One region of the Kocuria rhizosphaerae genome, then DNA from elsewhere that is predicted to be linked to it. Evidence: riboswitches for the same ligand, from Rfam matches in the RefSeq annotation. Region 1 holds a riboswitch; the other holds the start of a gene.
The links. Region 1 has a riboswitch for glycine ahead of gcvP (aminomethyl-transferring glycine dehydrogenase). Riboswitches for the same ligand answer to the same signal wherever they lie in the genome.
Positions count from the first base shown of each region.

Region 1 (4,410 bases):
AACTTCCCGGGCTGGGCCAGGCCGACCAGGGCGTTGAGGTTGGCCCCGTCGATGTACACCTGCCCGCCGGCGGCGTGGACGGCGTCGCAGACCTGGCGCACGTCGGCGTCGTAGACCCCGTGGGTGGACGGGTAGGTGACCATGATGGCGGCCAGCCGGTCGTGGTGGGCCTCGATCTTGGCGTCGAGGTCCGCGTGGTCGATCGTCCCGTCCGCGGCCGTCCTCACGACGACGACCTGCATGCCGGCCAGGACCGCGGAGGCGGCGTTGGTGCCGTGGGCCGACGCCGGGATGAGGCAGACGGTGCGCTGCCCCTCGCCGCGGGAGCGGTGGTAGTCGCGGATGGCCAGCAGGCCGGACAGCTCGCCCTGGGAGCCGGCGTTGGGCTGGAGGGACACGGCGGCGTAGCCGGTGATCTCCTCCAGGCGGCTCTCCAGGTCGGCGATCAGCGCGCGCCAGCCGGTGGTCTGGTGGGCCGGAGCCAGCGGGTGGATCGAGGCGAACTCGGGCCAGCTGATGGCGGCCATCTCGGCCGTGGCGTTGAGCTTCATGGTGCAGGAGCCCAGCGGGATCATCGTCCGGTCCAGGGCCAGGTCCCGGTTCTCCAGGCGCGTCAGGTAGCGCAGCATCTGCGTCTCGGAGCGGTGGGCGGAGAACACCGGGTGGGTGAGGAACTCCGAGCTGCGCCGCAGCTCCTCGTCGAGCTCGAAGCCGCGGGGTCCGGCGGCGACCTGCGCGGGCGCCTCCTGGACCCCGAAGGCCTCGGCGACGAGCACGAGGTGCTCGGGCCTGGTCGCCTCGTCGCAGGAGATGCCGACGTGGTCGGCGTCGACGAACCGCAGGTTCACGCCGCGGCCCTCGGCCGCGCGGACGACCTTCCCGGCCTGGCCGGTCACCCGCACGGTCAGCGTGTCGAAGAAGTGGCCGGAGACCAGGTCGAGACCGGCCCGGTCCAGGACGGTGGCCAGGGTCCGGGCGTGGTCGTGCACGCGGCCGGCGATGGCCCGCAGCCCCTCGGGGCCGTGGTGGACGGCGTACATGCCGGCCACGACGGCCAGCAGCGCCTGGGCGGTGCAGATGTTGGACGTGGCCTTCTCGCGGCGGATGTGCTGCTCGCGCGTCTGCAGGGCCAGGCGGTAGGCCGCCCGTCCCGTCGGGTCCTTGGAGACGCCCACGAGGCGGCCGGGCAGGTTGCGCTCCAGGCCGGGGCGCACCGCCATGTAGGCCGCGTGCGGACCGCCGAAGAACAGGGGGACCCCGAAGCGCTGGGAGGAGCCCACCGCGATGTCCGCGCCCTGCTCGCCGGGCGGGGTGATGAGGGTCAGGGCCAGCAGGTCGGCGGCGACCGTGACCATCGCCCCGCGCTCCTTGGCCTCGGCGATCACCGCGGCGTGGTCGGTGACCCGCCCGGAGACCCCGGGCTGCTGCAGGACCACGCCGGTGATCTCGCCCTCGGGCAGACCGGACCTCAGGTCGGCGACCTGCACGGCGAAGCCCAGCGCCTCGGCGCGGGCCCGCACCACGGCGAGGGTCTGCGGCAGGGCGTCGGCGTCCAGCACGATCGCGCCGTTGCCGCGGGCCTTGTTGGCCCGGCGCATCAGCAGCACCGCCTCGACGACCGCGGTCGCCTCGTCCAGCAGCGAGGCGTTGGCCACGGGCAGCGCCGTGAGGTCGGCGACCATGGTCTGGAAGTTCAGCAGCGCCTCAAGGCGTCCCTGGGAGATCTCGGCCTGGTAGGGGGTGTAGGCGGTGTACCAGCCCGGGGACTCCAGCACGTTGCGCAGGATCACCGGGGGCGTGTGGGTGTCGTAGTAGCCCTGGCCGATCATCTGCACGGCGGTGGTGTTGCGGCTCGCGTAGGCGCGCAGCTGCTCCAGCACCTCCTGCTCGCTGAGCGCCTCGGGCAGCTGCAGCGGGGTGCGCTGACGGATGTCGGCGGGCACGGCGGCGTCGGCCAGGGCGTCGAGGTCGGTGTAGCCCACGCGGTCGAGCATGCGCTGGGCGTCGTCGGGACGGGCACCGATGTGCCGGTCGGCGAAGACCGTCGTCGGGGACGTGGTCGTGGGCTGGATCGTCATGAGGAACTCCCGGGGGCTGCACGCCAGGTCGGCGTGGATCGGTTCGAGTTCCTCCCCGCTCTGTCTGGGACCTGAGAGATTCCGCGGCCGGAGGGCCGCTTGCACCGTCGGTGAGTCCGGCGCCGGGCGCCGGGCTGCTTTCCAGAGTTGCCGAACCGTGGTGGTACAGGGGCCTGAGAGTTTCCTGGGGAGGAATTGCTCCTACGGCGCCCGCCGGTGGGCGGGACTCTCCCACCACGATTCATTGGCTTTCTCAAGGGTAGCCCGGCTCACACGCGGCTGTCCACACCTCGCACTTCGGCGAGCCTGCCGGCAAGCCTGGGCGTACAGTGGCGACCGCGTCCCGAGATTGTGCCACCGGTCCCGGGGTGCCCAGATGTCACCGGGCGCTGGAGCTCCGCTTGGGCCCGCGAGCGCTGAGGCGGCGCGCCGCGTCCTCGAACATCGTCGTCATGGCGGCCTCCGCCGCCGTGGGCTGACTGTCCTTCATCCGCGCCAGGAGGATCCGCCGCTGCGGAACCTCCCCCGAGAGCGGGATGACGCGCACGTCGTCGCGCAGCACCGTCAGCGCGAGACGCGGGACGAGCGCGACGCCCACCCCGACGGCGACCATGGCCTGGGCCTCCTGGTAGTCGTTCGCCTCGTAGGCCACGCGAGGCTGGAACCCGATGGAGTTGGCGGCCCGGACGAGCACCTCGATCATCGGGTGTTCGCCCGTGCGCACGACCCACATCTCGTCGAGCAGTTCGGACATCGCGACCGATTCGCGCGAGGCGAGCGGGTGCGACAGGGAGACGACGAGGTCGGTCGGATCGTGGAGCAGATGCTGCACGTCGACCTCCGGGACCTCCAGGCGGGACCACTGGTAGTCCCACAGGAGACTCATCGAGATGTCCCGGGTCGAGAGCATCTTCAGCAGGGCGTCACGCCGGGTGCTCCGTACCGACAGCTCGATCAGGGGATGCTCGCGCGCGAACTTGCTGATGGCCAAGGGCACCAGCGAGGAGCCGGCCGTGGGGAACGTCCCCATGCGCAGGGTCCCGGCCCGGAGGCCGGCGATGTCGTCCAGCGAGTACTGCAGGGACACGAGGCGGCCGCGGATCTGCTCGGCGTGCTTGACCACCGCTTGTCCGGCATCGGTTAACACGATGCCGCGACTGTGGCGCTGGAGTAAAGGCTGCCCGGCCTCGGTCTCGAGCTTCCGGAGCTGTTGGGAGATGGCGGACACCGAGTAGCCGAGAGCCTCGGCGGCGAGAGTCATCGTGCCGAAGGAGGCCACGTCGGCGAGCAGCAGGACGCGTTCTGTGCTGGAGGGTTTGATCATGATTGAAGTATAGCTTCAGTAGCTGTACAGAAGTGTGATCTTGCTTAACCTTTCGACCCCCCTGAGACTGAGTGTGTCGGAGATCTCACCACGAGGTCGGGCAGTTCGGAGAGGTTGATCTATGCACATTCCAGCGGTCGTGATGCGCGGCGGGACCAGCAAGGCACTGTTCTTCCACGAGAAGGACCTGCCGGTGGACCCCGCCCTGCGTGACGCGTTCATCCTGGCGGCCATGGGCAGCCCCGATCCCTATCGTCGGCAGATCGACGGACTCGGTGGTGCGGTGTCCACGACGAGCAAGGTGGCGATCATCGGCGACGGCACGGCGTACGGCGTCGACGTCACCTACGAGTTCGGGCAGGTGAGCCTGGACCAGCCGCTGGTGGACCGCCGCAGCAACTGCGGGAACATCTCCTCGGCTGTCGGGCCCTTCGCCGTCGACGAGGGACTGGTGGAGGCCACCGACCCCGTGACGCTCGTGAGGTTCCTCAACCTCAACACGAACAAGGTCATCGTCGCCCACGTCCCGACGAGGAACGGGCGCTTCGACCCCATCGGCGACTTCGAGCTCGCGGGTGTCCCCGGACGCGCGTCCAGGGTGCAGATGGACTTCGTGAGCCCCGGCGGGGCCGTGACCGGGAGGCTGCTCCCCACGGGCTCCGTGGTCGACGAGCTGACCCTGCCGGGGCTGGGGACGATTCCCGTCTCCATCGTCGACGCGGCCAATCCGCTGGTGTTCGTCCGCTGGGAGGACCTGGGCCTGACGGGCCTCGAGGTGCCGGCCCAGGTGGATGCCGATCCGGCGTTGCTGGCCAGGATCGAGTCGGTGCGAGCCCAGGCCTCCGTGCTGGCGGGCATCACCGCCACCGTGGAGGAGGCGACCCGGGAGGCGCCGTCGGTTCCCAAGCTCTCCCTGGTCGGCGCCCCGAGGGAATACGTCGCGACCAACGGGCTGACCGTCCGCGCGGAGGAGAGCAGCGTGCGGGCGATGATGATGTCGATGGGCCG
Region 1 is NZ_JBISWL010000032.1:66,596-71,005, reverse strand. It holds gene gcvP (aminomethyl-transferring glycine dehydrogenase) at 1-2,078, opposite strand, end outside; glycine riboswitch at 2,230-2,322, opposite strand; gene ACH9EU_RS04145 (LysR substrate-binding domain-containing protein) at 2,458-3,402, opposite strand; gene ACH9EU_RS04140 (2-methylaconitate cis-trans isomerase PrpF family protein) at 3,524-4,410, shown strand, end outside.

Region 2 (4,410 bases), on a different contig from region 1:
CCCCGCCGAAGCGCCCGGGACGGGCCAGGCCCATGAGGGCGTTGAGGTTGGCGCCGTCCACGTAGACCTGTCCCCCGGCGTCGTGCACGGCCGCGCACACGTCGGTCACCTGCGCCTCGAACACGCCGTGCGTGGAGGGGTAGGTGATCATGATGCCGGCGAGCTCGTCCCCCACGGCCTCGATCTTCGCGGCCAGGTCGTCCATGTCCACGGAGCCGTCGCCGGCGGTGGCCACGACCACGACCTTGAGGTCGGCGAGGACCGCGGAGGCGGCGTTGGTCCCGTGGGCCGAGGACGGGATGAGGATGGTCTTGCGCTGCCGGTCCCCGCGCGAGAGGTGGTAGCGGCGGATGGCCAGCAGCCCGGCGAGCTCGCCCTGGGAGCCGGCGTTGGGCTGGACGGAGACCGCGGTGTAGCCGGTGATCTCCGCGAGCCAGGACTCGAGCTGCCCGACGAGCTCCCGCCACCCCTCCGTCTGGTCCTCGGGGGCCAGCGGGTGGATCGAGGCGAACTCCGGCCAGCTGATGGGCTCCATCTCGGCGGCGGCGTTGAGCTTCATGGTGCACGAGCCCAGCGGGATCATGGTGCGGTCGAGCGCGAGGTCCTTGTCCGCGAGGGCGCGCAGCCACCGCATCATCGCGGTCTCGGACCGGTGGGTGGTGAACACCGGGTGGGTGAGGTAGTCGTCCGTGCGCAGCAGCTCGGCCGGCAGCTCACCGGCGGCGGCCCCGGCCTCCGGCGACGAGGCCCCGAACGCGGCGAGGACCGCGTCGACGTCGTCCTCGTCGTGCGGCTCGCCCACGGACACGGAGACGTGGTCCGCGTCGGCCCGGCGCACGTTGATCCCCCGCTCGGCGGCCGCGGCCACGACCTCGTCGGCGCGGCCGGGGACCTCGGCCAGGACGGTGTCGAAGAACCGGTCGTGGACCACGGTGGTCCCGGCCGCCGCGAGTCCCGCGGCCAGGCGGGCGGCGAGCCCGTGCACCCGCTCGGCGATCGCGCGCAGCCCCTCCGGACCGTGGTAGGCGGCGTAGGCGCCCGCGACGATGGCCAGCAGCGCCTGCGCCGTGCAGATGTTGGAGGTCGCCTTCTCCCGGCGGATGTGCTGCTCACGGGTCTGCAGGGCCAGCCGGTAGGCGGGCCGGCCCGAGGAGTCCACCGAGACCCCGACCAGCCGGCCGGGCAGATTGCGCTCCAGCCCCTTGCGGCAGGCGATGAACGCGGCGTGCGGCCCGCCGAAGAAGAGGGGGACGCCGAAACGCTGGGCCGAGCCCACGGCGATGTCCGCGCCCTGCTCGCCGGGGGGCCGCAGCAGGGTCAGGGCCAGCAGGTCGGTGGACACCGTGACGAAGGCCCCGCGCGCACGGGCCTGCTCCACGAGGTCCTCCAGGGACGCCACGTCGCCGTCGACGCCCACCTGGGCGAGGACGACCCCGAAGGCGTCGCCCTCGGGCAGGCCCTCCGTGAGGTCGGCGACGACCAGCTCCACGCCCACGGCCCGGCAGCGTCCGCGCAGCACCGCGAGCGTCTGCGGCAGGCTCCGGGAGTCCACGACGACCCGCCGGCTCGTGGACCTGCGGTTGGACCGCTGCATCATGAGCACCGCCTCGGCCACCGCGGTCGCCTCGTCGAGCAGGGACGCGTTGGCGAGGTCGAGGCCGGTGAGGTCCATGACCGCGTTCTGGAAGGTCAGCAGCGCCTCGAGCCGGCCCTGGGAGATCTCGGGCTGGTACGGGGTGTAGGACGTGTACCAGGCCGGGTTCTCGAGGATGTTGCGGCGCAGCGCGGGCGGGGTGACGGTGTCGGCGTAGCCCTGGCCGATCATCTGCGTCATGACCCGGTTCTTGGCGGCCGTGCGGCGCAGGGCCGTCAGGGCCTCGTGCTCGGACAGCGGTGCCGGCAGGTCCAGGGGACGGTCCGTGGCGATCGTCGCCGGCACGGCGCGGGCGACGAGCTCGTCGAGGTCGGCCGCGCCGACGGTCTCGAGCATCGTCCGGGTCTCGGCCGCGTCCGGGCCGAGGTGACGTGGAAGGAAGGACAAGGTCAGCTCCTCGTGGTTCGAGGGCCCGGGGGGCCCGTCCGACCTCCCCGCTCTGTTCGTCGACCTGAGAGTTTTCGCCGGTCCCCGCGCGGGGGCCGGCCTGCACCGCCGGTGGCCCTCCGCCCCGGCCGGCGGCCGCGGGTCGATGAGCCTCTTCAGAGTGGCCTGGTCGCAGCGGTACTGGGGCCTGAGAGATTCTCGGGGAGGATTTGCTCCTTCGGCGCCGGCCGCCGCCCGGGACCGGGTCGGCGTCGGACTCTCCCGCTGCGCGTGGACGGCCAATGTGGTTGTGCCCCCCAGTCTCCCACACCCGCCCGGGTCCGCACACCGCTCCCCCGTCCCGCGGTGGCCCGCGACGCCCCGGGCCGCACCCTCCCGGAACGGGACGAGGCCCCGGACGCGGTGCGTCCGGGGCCTCGCGGGACCGTCCGGGCGGACGGTCCCGAGGGTCCTACTTGAGGGTGACGGTGGCGCCGGCGCCCTCGAGGGCCTCCTTGGCCTTGTCCGCGGCCTCCTTGTTGGCGCCCTCGAGGACGGCCTTGGGGGCCGAGTCGACGAGGTCCTTGGCCTCCTTGAGGCCGAGGGAGGTCAGCGCGCGGACCTCCTTGATGACCTGGATCTTCTTCTCGCCGGCGGCCTCGAGGACGACGTCGAACTCGGTCTGCTCCTCGGCCTCCTCGGCGGCACCGGCGGCCGGGGCCGCGGCACCGGCCACGGCCACCGGGGCGGCGGCAGTGACGTCGAAGGTCTCCTCGAAGGCCTTCACGAACTCGGAGAGCTCGATGAGGGAGAGCTCCTTGAACGCGTCGATCAGTTCCTCGGTGCTGAGCTTGGCCATGGTTGTGGCTCCTTTTCGATGTGGTGACCCGGCCGGTCTGGTCGGCGCGGGACGGTCTGGTTCCGTGGGAAGAATTCGCCTCGCGGCGGGTGCTGGCTAGGCGCCCTGCTCCTCGACCTTCGCGCGCAGCGCCTCGGCGGTGCGCACGGTCTTGGACAGCGGCGCCTGGAACAGCGCGGCGGCCTTGGACAGGGACGCCTTCGCGGCGCCCGCGACCTTGGCGAGCAGCACCTCGCGGGACTCGAGGTCCGCGAGCCGCTGGATCTCTGCCGCGCTGAGCGCCTTGCCCTCGAGGTAGCCGCCCTTCAGGACGAGCTGCGGGTGGGCCTTCGAGAAGTCGCGCAGGTTCTTGGCGGCCTCGACGGGATCACCCGAGATGAAGGCGATGGCGCTCGGGCCCGAGAGGTGGTCGTCGAACGCGTCGATGCCCAGATCCCTGGCCGCGATCGCGGTCAGCGTGTTCTTCACCACGGCGTATTCGGCGTTCTCACCGAGCGAGCGGCGCAGCTCCTTGAGCTGGGCCACGGTGAGACCGCGGTACTCAGTCAGGACAGCGGCGTCCGAGTTGGAGAACAGCTCCTTCAACTCGGCGACCGCGGCTGCCTTTTCCGGGTTCGCCATGGTACTCCTTCCGGTCTTCGATGCCGGGCGCTGCCTGGAAGGATCCGCACACGGAAAAAGCCCCGCGCAGATGCCCGGGGCTCGACGGCACGCTCCGTGCAGGACGGCGCGTGCTCGCTGTGCTGGTTCACCTGCGCTGGCCGTTCCTGGCGGAACTCTTACGGCTGCTCCCCCGCGCCCTGGGGCACCGAAACGGTGCCCGGGAGGCATGGAGGACCACGACCGGCGGTCTTTGGTGCTCCCCAGGGTACCCGAGCGCCGGCCGGTCGCCAAATCGCGCGCCGCACCGGGCCCCGGCCGTCCCGCCGGGACTCAGACGGGCGAGAGCTCCCGGGACCAGACCCCGCTGCGCCCCACGACCCGGAAGCCGAGCCGGCTGTTGACCCGGCTCATCCGGTCGTCGCCGCTGTGGCTCCACGAGTACACGGTCCGCACACTGGGAGCCGCCTGCGCGAGCTGCTCCAGGTTGGCGAGCTTGAGCTGGGTGGCCAGCCACCGTCGGCGGTGCTCGCGCAGGACCAGGGTCTCGTCCTGCATCCCGATGGCCGGGTCCTCGCCCGCCAGGACGATCTCCGTCATCCCCACGAGCCGCCCGGTGGCCTCGTGCTCGGCGACGGCGACCAGGGACAGGTTCCCGGCCTCGGCGCGCAGCTGCTCGGTCCGGCGCACGCGTTCGGGGTCCCACGCCTCGGTCTCGGCGGCGACCGGTGGCAGGAAGGTGTCGGCGGCCATCCGCGAGTGCAGGACCGCGAGCTCGTCGAGCCACCGTTCCGGCGCCGAACCGCTCCAGGTGTGCACCCGGTACGGCTCCGGGGAGGGGGAGGCCGCCATCTCTCTCCGCAGCTCCGCCACCCGGTCCTCCCGCAGCGGGACCTCCAGGACGCCGAAGTCGCTGACGGACTCGAGCCGG
Region 2 is NZ_JBISWL010000037.1:6,458-10,867, reverse strand. It holds gene gcvP (aminomethyl-transferring glycine dehydrogenase) at 1-2,041, opposite strand, end outside; glycine riboswitch at 2,207-2,315, opposite strand; gene rplL (50S ribosomal protein L7/L12) at 2,493-2,879, opposite strand; gene rplJ (50S ribosomal protein L10) at 2,976-3,500, opposite strand; gene ACH9EU_RS04535 (GNAT family N-acetyltransferase) at 3,813-4,410, opposite strand, start outside.
Region 2: it holds a riboswitch for glycine, as region 1 does, so the genes downstream of both, gcvP (aminomethyl-transferring glycine dehydrogenase) here and gcvP (aminomethyl-transferring glycine dehydrogenase) in region 1, are expected to answer to the same signal.